DNA from 2 places in the Streptomyces sp. NBC_00554 genome. Region 1 is predicted to be linked to the other one. Evidence: riboswitches for the same ligand, from Rfam matches in the RefSeq annotation. Region 1 holds a riboswitch; the other holds the start of a gene.
What was found. A riboswitch is a leader RNA that binds a small molecule or an ion and turns the genes downstream of it on or off. The one in region 1 is predicted to bind cobalamin.
Positions count from the first base shown of each region.

Region 2: another riboswitch for cobalamin. It lies ahead of metE (5-methyltetrahydropteroyltriglutamate--homocysteine S-methyltransferase); the one in region 1 lies ahead of OG266_RS34800 (cobalamin biosynthesis protein).

Region 1 covers NZ_CP107799.1:7,901,228-7,908,967, reverse strand. Annotated here, with positions in the region: gene OG266_RS34825 (S9 family peptidase) at 1-744, opposite strand, end outside; gene OG266_RS34820 (class II aldolase/adducin family protein) at 1,119-1,850, opposite strand; gene OG266_RS34815 (lysozyme) at 2,048-2,791, shown strand; gene OG266_RS34810 (inorganic phosphate transporter) at 2,993-4,225, shown strand; gene OG266_RS34805 (hypothetical protein) at 4,238-4,459, shown strand; cobalamin riboswitch at 4,599-4,741, shown strand; gene OG266_RS34800 (cobalamin biosynthesis protein) at 4,841-5,785, shown strand; gene OG266_RS34795 (cobyric acid synthase) at 5,782-7,332, shown strand; gene cobN (cobaltochelatase subunit CobN) at 7,329-7,740, shown strand, end outside.
Region 2 covers NZ_CP107799.1:2,595,918-2,603,657, reverse strand. Annotated here, with positions in the region: gene OG266_RS11280 (CbtB-domain containing protein) at 1-9, shown strand, start outside; gene OG266_RS11275 (CbtA family protein) at 29-787, shown strand; gene metE (5-methyltetrahydropteroyltriglutamate--homocysteine S-methyltransferase) at 909-3,227, opposite strand; cobalamin riboswitch at 3,369-3,592, opposite strand; gene meaB (methylmalonyl Co-A mutase-associated GTPase MeaB) at 3,667-4,659, opposite strand; gene scpA (methylmalonyl-CoA mutase) at 4,656-6,818, opposite strand; gene OG266_RS11255 (methylmalonyl-CoA mutase family protein) at 6,818-7,740, opposite strand, start outside.

The DNA of each region.
Region 1 (7,740 bases):
GGAGTGCGCGGCGGCGCGCAGGGCCATCGTGGCGCCGGTGGACCAGCCGAACAGGACGACCTGGTCGGCGCCGTAGCGCACGGCGTAGCGGATCGCCGCGTCGAGGTCGCGCCACTCGGTCTCGCCGAGGTGGTTCAGACCGTCCGGGGAGCGGGGGGCGCCGAGGTCGCCGCGGTAGGCGAGGTCGAGTACGGGGAACTGGTGGCGGTTCAGGAACTCCAGCACGTTCATGGGGTGTTCGCGGGTGGCGCCCAGGCCGTGCACGGTGATCACCCAGGTGTCGCGGACGCCCGGCACGAACCAGGCGGGCAGGGAGCCGAGTTCGCCGGGGACGTCGATGTCGGCGTGGTCGAGGCCGAGGGCGGCGCTCGGGTTGCCGATGTGGACGTTCGGGGTGAGCCACACCTTGTCGCCGGGTTCCAGGGTGCCGTGGGTGACGCGTTCCAGGCGGCGTACGACCGTGTCGGCGGGGTGGGGCGTGGCCTCCATGACCGGGCCCACGACGGCGTGGGAGCCGTCGCCGGAGAGGCCGTACCTGCCAGGGCGCAGCGAGGCCAGGTCACGGGTGAGCGTGATCCCGCCCGCCGCCGTGGCGTGCACGGTGAGCCGGGGCTCGGTGGGCAGCGGCCTGCCGGGCGACGCCTTCAGCGCGGCGTCGCTGGCGAACCGGCCCGCCGCGACGGAGGCCGCGCCCGCGGCGATGGCTACGGTGACGGCTGCGGCCGTCGCTTTGACAGTGCGCACGCGTTCAGTCTCCCGGGGGAGCCCGTTATCGGCCAGCGGGAGCGGGGCTCGGGATGACGTACCCCTGCGCGGGTGGGGCCCTTGTTTCCGGGGGTGCGTGTGATTCGGCGGCGCCGGGGCGTGTCGGGGGGAGCCGGCTGCGCGCCACGGCGAGCGGGGACTTCCGGCGCACCGCCGCGGGGAGAGACACCCGCGCTGCGGCGCGGTCAGACCTCCAGGGCTGCCGGATGGTTCGACACCGCCGAATCGGTGCGTCCGGGCCGAGCAGCGCTGCGGCGGGAAGGAACTCGCTGCGGCGGGAAGGAACTGCCACCCGGCGCGGCGAGGCCGAGCCCCGCCCGGCGGAGCGGCCAAGGGGGTACGAGTAGTCCCCCTTACCCCCGTTGCCCGTACCCCCTCAGCCGCTCCCCCGCCTCCTCCACCTGCTCGCGTGTCAGCAGCGTGGGGGACAGTCCTGGTACCGAGGAGGCTGTCAGCCAGACGCGGCACATCCACTCCAGCTGGGCGGTGCGGTCGTAGGCCTGGCCGAGGGACGAGCCGTGGGCGATCGTGCCGTGGTTCTGGAGAAGGCAAGCGGCGCGGTCGGTGAGGGCCTGGCGCATGTTCTCGGCCAACTCTGGGGTGCCGTAGGTCGCATAGGGGGCAACACGGACCGGGCCGCCCAGATCGCCCGCCATGTAGTGGATCAGCGGGAGCTCGGGGACGAGTGTCGAGACGGCCGTCGCGTGCGGGGCGTGGGTGTGGACGACGGCGCGGGCGTCGGTGGCGCGGTAGACGGTGAGGTGCATGGGCAGTTCGCTCGTCGGAAGGAGCGAACCGCGCACCTGCCGGCCGTCGAGGTCCACGCCGACGATGTCGCCCGGTGTCAGCCGGTCGTACGGCACTCCTGTCGGCGTGACCAGGACGGTGTCCCCGACGCGTACCGAGACGTTGCCCGACGTACCGACGACCAACCCGTCGGTCACGGTGCGGCGGGCCGTCGCGACCAGCTCGTCCCACGCCCGCTCCTCCGCGCCCCGCACATCCGGCGCGTGCCGCTCACGCGCCACCTGTGCGCCCTCCCGCCCGCCCCGATCGCCCCGCGCGTCCCGCCGCTGTTCAGCCATGCCGCGATCCTGCCAGGCACTGTCGCCAACGCGGCGTCGGCGAGGGCACTTTAGGGCGGAATCCGGGCGTCCGTAAGATCGCATATGGGCATAGATCGACCCTCTGTGGGGGATTGGCCGGAGATCGACGAGCTTTCGATGATCTTCCAGTAGCCTCTGGGGGATTTGTCACGCACGTCGCCATTCCGGGGGGAAATATGGCCCGTGATCACAGACCGTCCCGCCACCGTGCCCGCGTCGTCGCGGCCACCCTCACGGCGCTCACCGTCGGGGGGACCGCTCTCGCCGAGGCTCCCGCATCCGCAGCCGGCAAGCCCAAGGGGCACGACGTCTCCTCGCACCAGAAGAACGTCGACTGGCAGAGCGCCAAGGCGAAGGGCGCACAGTTCGTCTACGTCAAGGCCACCGAGTCCCACACCTACCGCAACCCCTACTTCAGCCAGCAGTACAACGGGGCGCGCAGCGCCGGCATCATCCGCGGCGCCTACCACTTCGCCCTGCCGAACAAGTCGTCAGGCACCGCCCAGGCGGCACACTTCCTGCGCTATGGCGGCGCCTGGCGCGGGGACGGGTGGACGCTGCCGCCCGCGCTCGACATCGAGTACAACCCGTACGGCAGGAACAAGTGCTACGGCCTGACCAAGGCCAAGATGGTGAGCTGGATCAAAGCGTTCAGTGACGAGGTCAAACGGCAGACCGGACGCCGTCCGGTGATCTACACGACCACGCACTGGTGGAACACCTGCACCGGCAGCAGCCGCGCCTTCGGCGCGAACCACTCGCTGTGGCTCGCGCGCTACGACTCGGCGACCGCGGGAGCGCTGCCGGCCGGCTGGTCCTTCTGGACTTTCTGGCAGTACGACAACAGCGGCAGCCTGCCGGGTGACCAGAATCTCTTCAACGGCTCCACCGCCCAGCTCAAGAAGCTCGCCAGGGGGTAGCGGAAGTACCGGAACCCGTTGTTCCGCCTGTGTTCGAGACGTCGAGCCGGGCACCGAAACAGTCATCGAGCCACCCCTTCAGCACCATCGAAGGGGTGGCTCGACACATGAGACACTTTCAATGCCCCGCCAGTTCACTTTCCGTTCATTCAGGTTGCCTACGGTCCACCTGCCACTGACGTCCAACAGAAGCCTGGGTTAATGGAACACATCACGCTCCTCCTCGGAATCGTGATCGTTACCGCTCTCGTGTTCGATTTCACGAACGGTTTCCACGACACCGCCAATGCGATGGCGACGACCATTTCGACTGGTGCTCTCAGACCGAAGACGGCGGTGGCCATGTCCGCCGTGCTGAATCTCGTCGGTGCTTTCCTCTCCGTGGAGGTCGCCAAGACGATCTCCGGCGGCATCATCAACGAAGAGGGCATACGCACCGAAGTGATCTTCGCGGCGCTCGTCGGCGCCATCCTCTGGAATCTGCTGACCTGGCTTCTGGGTCTCCCGTCCAGCTCTTCCCACGCACTCTTCGGCGGCCTCATCGGCGCCGCGGTCATGTCGGCCGGCTGGTCGTCGGTGAACGGCTCGACCGTCATCACCAAGGTGCTGCTCCCCGCGATCGCCGCGCCCCTCGTGGCCGGACTCGCCGCGATGCTGGCCACCCGCCTGACGTACAAGATCGGCAGCCGTGCCGACGAGAAGGCGACCGCCAAGGGCTACCGCGCCGGTCAGATCGCCTCGGCCGGTCTGGTCTCGCTGGCCCACGGCACGAACGACGCCCAGAAGACGATGGGCATCATCACCCTCGCGCTGGTCACCGGCGGTGTGATCGCGCCGGACTCGAACCCTCCCACCTGGGTCATCGTCTCGGCCGGTATGGCCATCGCGCTCGGCACCTACCTGGGCGGCTGGCGCATCATCCGCACCATGGGCAAGGGCCTCACCGACCTCGCGCCGCCGCAGGGCTTCGCCGCCCAGACCAGCGCGGCCACGGTCATCCTGGCCTCCTCCCACCTGGGCTTCTCGCTCTCCACCACGCAGTCCTGCTCCGGCGCCGTGATGGGCTCGGGCCTCGGCCGCAAGGGCGGCGTCGTCCGCTGGTCGACCGCGACCCGCATGTTCATCGCCTGGGGCCTCACTCTCCCGGCTGCCGGTCTGGTCGGCGCGGGCGCCGAGTTCCTCACCAAGCAGGGCACGTGGGGCATCGTCCTGACGGGTGCGCTCCTGGTGGCCGGCGCGGGCACCATCTGGAACCTGTCGCGCCGCCAGCCGGTGACCATCGACAACGTCAACGAGGTCGGTGCCGAGCCTTCGGGCGTCGTCACCGCGGCGATCGCCGCGGTCACCCCGCCCCCCGCGGGCCCGCTCACCGGCGACCTGAAGGCCACCATCCCGTCCCCGGACGCGGAGCCCACCGCTCCGGCCACGGTCTAAGGAACGAACAGCATGCACATCGACTGGGCAGCCCTCGGCTCCGTCTTCGGAGTCAGCCTCGTGTCCACCGTGGCCCTCGTCGGCCTCTTCACCCTGGGCATCGTCGGCCTCTCCAAGCGCGAGTCGGCCTCGGCGCAGGGCGGCTCCGCCGCTCTCGCGGTCACCGGCGCGTACGCCTGCTTCGCGGCGTGCGCGGCGGCGGTGGCGTACGGGATCTATCTGATCGTGGCCTGACGGCCATCCCGAGAACGCACGAATACCGCACGAACCAGGCATCACCTCGGGTGGGGCGCGGGACGTATCAACGTCCCGCGCCCCACCCGTATGTGGGCCTTCGCACACTCTCCCCCCGCAGGTCAACAGCAAGTTGACGGGTCTTCCAACCCCATGGTGGACTGCCGGAGCCAAGTACGGCGGCAAGAGAGGAAGCCGGTGCGAATCCGGCGCGGTCCCGCCACTGTCACCGGGGAAGAAATCCCCGGAAGCCAGGAACTCTCACCGCCGGTCTCTTCGAACCAGGGCGTGGACACCCTGAGTGAGGACATATCGCCATGCGCGGCTGCCCAAGTGCCCTGCGAACCACGGTTGTGCCTGACCTGACGGTCGGCTGAACCGGTGCGTGCCGATCGCGTCTTCGCGTACGGCGCCGCCGCCGGCCTTCTCGGTGACCTGCTGCTCGGCGATCCCCGCCGGGGCCATCCGGTCGCCGCGTTCGGACGTGGCGCGGGAGCCGTCGAGCGAGTGCTGTGGCGGGACCACCGGGGGTGGGGCGCGCTGCACACGGCCGTGTGCGTGGGCGGCGCCACCGGGCTCGCGGCGCTCGCGAGTCGTTCCGTACGTGGATCCCGTACCGCCTCCATCGCGCTGACCGCCGCCGCCACTTGGGCCGTCGTCGGCGGAACCTCGCTCGGCCGGGAGGCCCGCGCGATCGGCAGCGCGCTCGAAGCCGGTGATGTCGAGAGGGCCCGGGAGCGGCTGCCGCATCTGTGCGGGCGGGATCCGCAGGCGCTCGACGCGGACGGGATCGCCCGGGCCGTCGTCGAGTCCGTCGCCGAGAACACCTCCGACGCCGTGGTGGGAGCACTTGTGTGGGGCGCCGTGGCCGGCGTGCCCGGGCTCGTCGGGTTCCGCGCCGTCAACACGCTCGACGCGATGGTCGGGCACAGGTCCCCCAAGTACCGGCGCTACGGCTGGGCTTCCGCGCGGCTCGACGATGTCGCGGGCTGGCCGGGGGCGAGGCTCACCGCCGTTCTCGCGGCCGCCGCCGGAGGCGACCCGCGGGGCGCCGCGCGCGCCTGGCGGGTGGACGCCTGCAAGCATCCGAGCCCCAACGCCGGGCCCGTGGAGGCCTCGTTCGCGGGGGCGCTCGGTGTGCGGCTCGGCGGGACCCTCGCGTACGGGGGAAGGGTCGAGCACCGGCCCGTACTGAACGGCAAGGGTCGCGCCGTCGCGGTCGGCGACATCGAGCGGGCCGTACGGCTGTCGCGGCGCGTGAGCTGGCTCGCGCTGGGTGTGTGTGCCGCCGGGCGGCTGTTGGGGCAACGGGGAGGGAACTCATGAGCGGCGGCGGCCTGCTGATCGCCGGAACCACTTCCGACGCGGGCAAGAGCGTCGTGACCGCCGGGATCTGCCGGTGGCTGGTGCGGCAGGGCGTCAAGGTCGCGCCCTTCAAGGCGCAGAACATGTCGCTGAACTCGTTCGTGACACGTGAGGGCGCCGAGATCGGCCGGGCGCAGGCCATGCAGGCGCAGGCCGCTCGCGTGGAGCCGACCGCGCTGATGAATCCCGTGCTGCTCAAGCCGGGGAGCGACCGCAGCAGTCAGGTCGTGCTCATGGGGAAGCCCGTGGGTGAGATGAGTGCTCGCGGGTTCTTCGGGGGGTCTGGGGGGTCGTCCCCCGGGGAAAGGCTGCACGGAGGGCGGCAGGAAGCTCTGCTCGGGACCGTGCTGGAGTGCCTAGCCGAGTTGCGGGGCACGTATGACGCGGTGATCTGCGAGGGAGCGGGGAGTCCCGCCGAGATCAATCTGCGGCGGACCGACATCGTGAACATGGGGATCGCGCGCAACGCGCGGCTGCCCGTGCTCGTCGTCGGCGACATCGACCGCGGGGGCGTCTTCGCGTCCTTCTTCGGGACCGTCGCACTGCTGTCCCGCGAGGACCAGGAGCTCGTCGCCGGGTTCCTCGTGAACAAGTTCCGCGGGGATGTCTCCCTCCTGGAGCCGGGGCTCGACATGCTCCACGGGCTCACCGGGCGGCCCTCCTACGGGGTATTGCCCTTCCAGCACGGCCTCGGGATCGACGAGGAGGACGGGCTGCGGGTCTCCATGAGGGGCGCGGTCCGGGAGTCCACGGTCACCGCGCCCGTCGGCGAGGACGTACTGCGGGTCGCCGTCTGCGCGATCCCCCTGATGTCCAACTTCACGGACGTGGACGCGCTGGCCGCCGAGCCGGGTGTCGTCGTGCGTTTCGTGGACCGGGCCGAGGAGCTGGCCGACGCGGACCTCGTCGTCGTACCGGGGACCCGGGGGACGGTGAAGGCGCTGGAGTGGCTTCGGGAACGCGGGCTCGCGGACGCGATCGCGCGACGGGCCGCCGAGGGGCGGCCCGTGCTCGGCATCTGCGGCGGCTTCCAGCTCCTCGGCGAGCACATCGAGGACGAGGTCGAGTCACGGGCAGGTCATGTCGACGGGCTCGGACTGCTGCCCGTACGCGTGCGGTTCGCGCGGGAGAAGACGCTCACGCGGCCCGTGGGCGAAGCGCTGGGCGAGCCCGTCGAGGGGTACGAGATCCACCATGGCGTCGCCCAAGTCACCGGCGGGGAGCCCTTCTTGGATGGCTGCCGGGTCGGTGAGGTCTGGGGCACGCACTGGCACGGCTCGTTGGAGTCGGACGGGTTCCGGCGGGCCTTCCTGCGCGAGGTGGCGGCCGCCGCGGGGCGCCGCTTCGTACCGGCCGCCGACACGTCGTTCGCGGCGCTGCGCGAGGAGCAGTTGGACCGGCTCGGCGATCTGATCGAGGAACACGCGGATACGGACGCGCTGTGGCGGCTCATCGAGTCCGGCGCGCCGACAGGACTGCCTTTCATTCCACCGGGAGCGCCCGCATGAGCACAGTGTTGTTGTTGTCGACCGCCGACACGGATCTGCTGGCGGCCCGGGCCTCCGGCGCCGCGTACCGGATCGGCAATCCGACCCGGGTGGATGTCGCCGCCGAACTCCCCGCGCTCGTCGGGGGCGCGGATGTCGTCGTCGTACGGCTCCTTGGCGGCAAGCGCGCCTGGGAGGACGGGCTCGCCTTCCTGAAGGCGTCCGGCGTTCCGACCGTTCTGCTCGGCGGGGAGTCCGTCCCCGACGCAGAGTTGATGGCCGAGTCGTCGGTGCCCGCCGGTGTGGTCGCCGAGGCGCTGCGCTATCTCGTCGAGGGCGGCCCGGAGAACCTGACCGAGCTGGCCCGCTTCCTCTCCGACACCGTGCTGCTCACCGGCGAGGGCTTCGAAGAGCCGCGCAAGACGGCCG
Region 2 (7,740 bases), 5.3 Mb from region 1:
TGCCACTGACGAGGGACACCGCGCGCCCATGAACTCCGCAACCGTCAGAAACCTCCTCGTGCGGGGCATGCTCGCCGGCCTGGGCGCCGGCGTGCTCGCCCTTCTCGTGGCCTACCTCCTGGGCGAGCCCAGCGTCGACGACGCCATCGGCTTCGAAGAAGCTCACGCCTCGGGGCACGAGCACGAGGTCGAGATCGTCAGCCGCAGCCTCCAGTCCACCGGCGGCCTCGCCACCGGCGTCCTGATCTACGGCGTCGCCTTCGGCGGCATCGCCGCCCTCGCCTACTGCTTCGCCCTCGGCCGCGTCGGCCGCTTCACCCCGCGCGCCACGGCCCTGCTGCTCTCCGGTACGGCCCTGCTCGCGGTGTACGTCGTGCCGTTCCTGAAGTACCCGGCCAACCCGCCGTCCGTCGGCGACCCCGACACCATTGGGAAGCGCACGACCCTGTACTTCCTGATGATGGTGCTCAGCGTGCTCCTCGCGGTCGCCGCCGTGATCGTCGGCAAGCGGCTCGCACCCAGGTGGGGCACGTGGTACGCCACCGTCGCGGCGGTCGCCTTCTTCGTCCTGGCGACCGGCCTCGCGTTTGCGTTCCTGCCGGCCGTCAACGAGGTCCCGCAGGATTTCCCGGCCACCCTGTTGTGGCGGTTCCGCACCTCGGCCCTGGCCATCCAGCTCACTCTGTGGACCGGATTCGGCCTGATCTTCGGAGAGTTGGCGCAGCGACTGCTGACTCCGCGAGCGGCAGAGGCCGGCCCCGCGCAGGCAACTCCCGTATCGCATTGAGCCGGGGGCTTCCGGCCTCCGGTGGCTCGAGTTCGACCGCAGTCGTGCGTCAGCGCGGAGGACGTACGACCGGGAACGGCCGAGAGGGAGTCGGGCTTGCCCTCTCGGCCGTCCGGTCGGATCAGGATCCGGCGAGTTCCGTGCGGATCGTTCGGGCCGCCGCGACCAGGTTCTCCAGGGACGCGCGGGTCTCGGGCCAGCCGCGGGTCTTCAGGCCGCAGTCGGGGTTGACCCACAGCCGTTCGGCGGGGATGGCCTCAAGTCCCTTGCGCAGCAGGGCAGCCGCCTCGTCGGTGCTCGGCACGCGGGGGGAGTGGATGTCGTACACGCCGGGCCCCGCCTCGCGCGGATAGCCGTGCTCGGCCAGTTCGCGGGCGACCTGCATGTGGGAGCGGGCGGCCTCCAGGCTGATGACGTCGGCGTCGAGGTCGTCGATGGCCTGGACGATGTCGCCGAACTCGGCGTAGCACATGTGGGTGTGGATCTGGGTCTCCGGGCGTACGCCGCCTGCGGTGAGCCGGAACGCCTCGGTGGCCCAGGCCAGATAGGCGGGACGGTCCACGGCACGCAGCGGCAGCGTCTCGCGCAGGGCGGGTTCGTCGACCTGGATGACCGAAGTACCCGCCGCTTCCAGCTCGTTGACCTCGTCGCGCAGGGCGAGGGCGACCTGGCGGGCGGTGTCGCCGAGCGGCTGGTCGTCGCGGACGAAGGACCAGGCGAGCATGGTGACAGGGCCGGTGAGCATGCCCTTGACCGGGCGGTCGGTGAGGGACTGGGCGTACGTCGTCCAGCGCACGGTCATCGGCTCGGGGCGGGAGATGTCGCCGGCCAGGATCGGCGGGCGGACGTAGCGGGTGCCGTACGACTGGACCCAGCCGTGCTGGGTGGCGAGGTAGCCGGTGAGCTGTTCGGCGAAGTACTGGACCATGTCGTTGCGTTCGGGCTCGCCGTGCACCAGGACGTCGAGACCGGTCTTCTCCTGGAAGGAGATCACCTCGCCGATCTCGGCCCTGATGCGCTCCTCGTACCCGGCGCCGTCGATCCGCCCCGCGCGCAGGTCGGCCCGCGCGACGCGCAGTTCGGCGGTCTGCGGGAAGGAGCCGATGGTGGTGGTCGGCAGCAGCGGCAGACCGAGGTGGGCGCGCTGGGCGGCGGCCCGCTCGGAGTACGGCTGGGAGCGGCGGGCGTCGGCGTCCGTGACGGCGGCGGTGCGGGCCCGTACCGCGGGGTCGCGGGTCAGCGCCGAGCCGGCGCGGGAGGCCAGGTCGGCCCGGTTGGCGGCCAGTTCCGCGCCAATGGCTTCGGTCCCACGGGTGAGGCCCTTGGCGAGGGTGACGATCTCGGCGGTCTTCTGGCGGGCGAAGGCGAGCCAGCGCAGGATCTGCGGCTCGATGTCACGTTCGGCGGCGGCGTCGAGCGGGACGTGGAGCAGTGAACAGGAGGCGGCCACGTCGACCCGGTCGGCGAGGCCGAGCAGAGTGCCGAGCGTGGCGAGGGACGCCGACAGGTCGTTCACCCAGATGTTGCGGCCGTTGACCACGCCCGCGACCAGCCGCTTGCCGGGCAGTCCGCCCACTGCGGCCAGGGCGTCCAGGTTGGCGGCGGCGGCCTCGGTGAAATCCAGGGCGAGACCGTCGACAGGAGCCTTGGCCAGTACCGGCAGCGCGGCTCCGAGCCGCCCGAAGTACGAGGCGACGAGCAGCTTCGGGCGGTCGTCGAGCCCTCCCAGGTCACGGTAGGCACGGTCGGCCGCGTTCAGCTCGGCGGGCGTGCGGTCCTGGACGAGAGCCGGTTCGTCGAGCTGCACCCACTCGGCGCCCGCTGCCCGCAGGTCCCCGAGGACCTCGGCGTACACGGGCAGCAGCCGGTCGAGCAAGGTCAGCGGGTCGAAGTCCGGGGCCACGCCGGGCGCGGGCTTGGCGAGCAGGAGATAGGTGATGGGGCCGACGAGGACCGGGCGGGCGGTTAGGCCGAGTGCGAGAGCTTCGCCGAACTCGGTGACCTGCTTGGTGGAGTCGGTGGTGAAGACGGTGTCCGGGCCCAACTCAGGCACGAGGTAGTGGTAGTTGGTGTCGAACCACTTCGTCATCTCCAGCGGCGCCACCTCCTGCGTGCCGCGCGCCATCGCGAAGTACCCGTCCAGCGCATCGAGTTCGACGGCGGCGCGGTGGCGCTCGGGGATCGCGCCGACCATGATGCTGGTGTCCAGGACATGGTCGTAGTACGAGAAGTCGCCGGTCGGCACTTCGTGGACACCGGCCTCGGCCAGCTGCCGCCAGTTGGTACGGCGCAGTTCGGCGGCGGTGGCCCGGAGGGCGTCGGCGTCGACGCGACCCTTCCAGTACCCCTCGACGGCCTTCTTCAGTTCCCGGCCCTGACCCTGACGGGGGTAGCCGTACACGGTTGCCTGTGCTGCCGCGGCTGCGGACTTCGCTGTCACGGAACTCTCCTTCGCGAGATGTCTCCCTGAGATCCCGGGACGGGACGAGAGCGCGAAGGAACGCCAGATCGGCGGGTTGTCGTGCCCGCCGATGTGTACGCCGACCCGCCCACGAGGTCACCGGGATTCCGCGCACGAATGCTTCGCGTGCGGGCAGTTGGCAGGTCTTCGGACTCGTGGGCACGTCCTCCATTGCACGGAGGACACCTACTGGCCGTCGCTTCCCAGGCCCTGTTCCGGACCCAGTGCGTATGACGGCGGTTGTTCCCACTTACCGCTGCGGGGCAGTCCCGGAATTTCACCGGGTTCCCTCTTGCGACGCGTCCGTCTGGCTGACGGGGCGAACCAGCTGCGCTGGCTAGCCTACGGGGTGGGGGTTGGATGCGTCGATTTTTGGGTGCGGCCCGGTGGGGGCTGGTCGCGCAGTTCCCCGCGCCCCTTAGGGCAAGTCGGTTGGCCGGGATTCGAATGCTCGCAGGATTTCCTCTGCCGCCAGGGTTGCTGTCAACTCGCCCTCGCGTACCTGGCGTTCGAGGTCGGGAGCCAGCGCACGTACGGCCGGATCTGAGTGCAGGCGGCCGAGGAGTTCGTCGCGGACCATCGTCCAGGTCCAGTCCACCTGTTGGTTGCGGCGCTTGGTGGCTAGGCGGCCGGTGGAGTCCAACAGCGACCGGTGTTGTTCCAGGCGTTCCCAGACCGTGTCCAGGCCCGTTCCCTCGCGGGCGCTGCAGCTCAGCACCGGTGGGGTCCAGGCGGCGTCGACGGGGTGCATCAGCCGCAGCGCGCCCGCCAACTCCCTTGCCGCGCCCCGGGCTTCGCGCTCGTGCGGGCCGTCCGCCTTGTTGACGGCGATGACGTCCGCGAGTTCCAGGACGCCCTTCTTGATGCCCTGCAACTGGTCGCCGGTGCGGGCGAGGGTCAGCAGCAGGAAGGAGTCGACCATGTTGGCGACGGCGGTCTCGGACTGGCCGACACCGACCGTCTCCACGAGTACGACGTCGTAGCCCGCCGCCTCCATCACCACGATCGACTCCCGGGTCGCCTTCGCCACCCCGCCGAGCGTGCCGGCGGTGGGGGAGGGCCGTACGAACGCCGCCGGGTCGACGGCCAGCCGCTCCATGCGCGTCTTGTCGCCGAGGATCGACCCGCCCGTCCGGCTCGACGATGGATCGACCGCGAGCACCGCGACCCGGAACCCGAGCGAGGTGAGCAGCGTGCCGAACGCGTCGATGAACGTCGACTTGCCCACGCCCGGCACACCGCTGATGCCGATCCGTCGCGCTTTCCCGCTGTGCGGCAGCAGCTCGGTCAGCAACTCCTGTGCCATGACCCGGTGTTGGGGCCTGGTCGACTCCACGAGCGTGATGGCGCGGGCCACCAGCGCCCGCTTCCCGTCGAGTACGCCCTTCACATAGGTGTCGACATCGATCACGGGGTGTGCCCGAGGTCGGTGGCCAGCCGCTGCACCAGGTCGTACGCCGCGTCCGGGATCACCGTCCCGGGCGGGAAGACGGCAGCCGCGCCCATCTCCAGGAGCGTGGGCACGTCCTGCGGCGGGATCACCCCGCCGACCACGACCATGATGTCCTCGCGGCCCTCCTCGGCGAGCTGCTCCCGCAACGCCGGCACGAGGGTGAGGTGCCCGGCGGCCAGCGAGGACACCCCGACGATGTGCACGTCCGCCTCGACGGCCTGGCGGGCCACCTCGCCCGGGGTCTGGAACAGCGGGCCGACGTCGACGTCGAAGCCGAGGTCCGCGAAGGCGGTGGCGATCACCTTCTGGCCGCGGTCGTGGCCGTCCTGGCCCATCTTGGCGACCAGGATGCGGGGGCGGCGGCCCTCGGCCTCCTCGAAGGAGCCCACCAGGGACCGGGTGCGCTCGACGTTCGGGGAATCGCCGGCTTCGTTGCGGTACACACCGGAGATCGTACGGATCTGGCTCGAGTGCCGTCCGTACACCTTCTCCAGGGCGTCGGAGATCTCGCCGACGGTGGCCTTGGCACGGGCCGCGTTCACGGCCAGCTCCAACAGGTTGCCGGTGCCCCCAGCGGCGCGGGTCAGGGCGTCCAGCGAGTCCTGGCACGCCCGCTCGTCGCGCTCAGCGCGCAGCCGTCGCAGCTTCTCGATCTGCTGCGTGCGTACGGAGGAGTTGTCGACCGTGAGGACGTCGATCTGCTCGTCGGTCTCGACGCGGTACTTGTTCACGCCGATGACCGGCTGGCGCCCGGAGTCGATCCGGGCCTGGGTGCGGGCCGCCGCCTCTTCGATGCGCAGCTTGGGGATGCCCGCGTCGATGGCCTTGGCCATACCGCCCGCCGCCTCGACCTCCTCGATGTGCTGCCAGGCCCGGCGCGCGAGGTCGTACGTCAGCTTCTCGACGTACGCGCTGCCGCCCCACGGGTCGATCGACCGGGTCGTGCCCGACTCCTGCTGGATGAGGAGCTGGGTGTTGCGGGCGATGCGTGCCGAGAAGTCGGTGGGCAGGGCGAGCGCTTCGTCGAGGGCGTTGGTGTGCAGCGACTGGGTGTGGCCCTGGGTCGCCGCCATCGCCTCGACGCACGTACGCGTCACGTTGTTGAAGACGTCCTGCGCGGTCAGCGACCAGCCCGAGGTCTGCGAATGGGTGCGCAGGGAAAGGGACTTGGCGTTCTGCGGGTCGAACTGCCTGACCAGCTTGGCCCACAGCAGGCGCGCCGCCCGCATCTTCGCGATCTCCATGAAGAAGTTCATGCCGATCGCCCAGAAGAAGGACAGCCGGGGCGCGAACGCGTCCACGTCCATCCCTGCCGCCCGGCCCGCCCGGATGTACTCCACTCCGTCGGCCAGCGTGTACGCCAGCTCCAAGTCGGCCGTCGCGCCCGCCTCTTGGATGTGGTAGCCCGAGATGGAGATGGAGTTGTAGCGCGGCATCCGCTGCGAGGTGAAGGCGAAGATGTCGGAGATGATCCGCATCGACGGCTTCGGCGGATAGATGTACGTGTTGCGGACCATGAACTCTTTGAGGATGTCGTTCTGGATGGTCCCGGCCAACTTCTCGGGCGGTACGCCCTGTTCCTCGGCCGCCACGATGTAGAGCGCGAGAACGGGCAGCACAGCACCGTTCATCGTCATCGACACGGTCATCTTGTCCAGCGGGATGCCGTCGAAGAGCTGCCGCATGTCGTAGATCGAGTCGATCGCCACGCCCGCCATGCCGACGTCACCGGTCACGCGCGGGTGATCGCTGTCGTAACCCCGGTGCGTGGGCAGGTCGAAGGCGACGGACAGGCCCTTCTGACCGGCCGCGAGGTTGCGCCGGTAGAAGGCGTTGGACTCCTCGGCGGTGGAGAAGCCCGCGTACTGGCGGATGGTCCAGGGCTGGTTGACGTACATCGTCGGGTACGGGCCGCGCAGGTACGGGGCGATGCCCGGGTAGGTGCCCAGGAAGTCCAGGCCCTCCAGGTCACGGCCTGTGTAGAGCGGTTTGACCGCGATGCCCTCCGGGGTCTCCCAGAAGGTCTCGCCCCCGTCGATCGCCTTGCGCCAGTCCTCGGCGCTGCCGTCGGCGGTGGGCGTCCCCAGCTCGATCCCGGAGAAGTCGGGGATTCCCATCAGGACACTCCCATACGGTCAAGTGCGGTGGAGAGCACGGTGACGGTGTCACAGCCCGCGAAGACATAGCCGTCGACACCGGGGTACTGCCCGGGACGGCCGGCGAGGAACACATACCCGGCGCCCGCCGCCCTGAGGGCCCCGGCGGTCTCCGCGGCCTGTTCCTCGTACAGCGGGTCGCTCGAACACAGGCAGACCTCGGTGGCACCGCTGTCCTCGAACGTGCCCTCCGTGACCGGCTCGATGCCACCGGCCTGGAACAGGTTCGACGCGAAGGTGAGGCGAGCGGTGTGGGCGGCGGCGGGACCCATGGCAGCCAGGAAGATCCGCGGCCGGGACCCGGTCGCCGCCAGGTGGGCGTCCGAGCGGGCGCGCAGCGTCTCGTACGCCTCGTCGCGCCGCACCCGGGGGAGCCCGCCGACGGGAGGAACGGGCGCGGCAACGCGCTCCACGGGGCGCTCGGCGAGGTTCGGGAACTCGCTGACGCCGGTCACGGGCTCACGCCGCTTGGCGAGCTTCGCACTCCGCGCCTCCCACGTCTTCGCCAGTTCCTGACCGAGCCGGCCCGAACGAAGGGCTTCCGCCTGGCCGCCCGCCCGCTCGATCCACTGGAAGAACTCCCAGCCCGCGTGGGCGAGTTCGTCGGTGAGCCGCTCCACGTACCAGGAGCCGCCCGCCGGGTCGATCACCCGCGCCAGGTGCGACTCCTCGACCAGGATCGTCGAGGTGTTGCGGGCGATCCGCCGGGCGAACGCGTCCGGCAGACCGATGGCGTGGTCGAAGGGCAGCACGGTGACGGCGTCGGCGCCGCCGACCCCGGCGGCCAGCGTGGCGACCGTCGTACGCAGCATGTTCACCCACGGATCACGGCGCGCCATCATCACCGGCGAGGTCACGGCATGCTGGAGCTGCCCGACCGGGG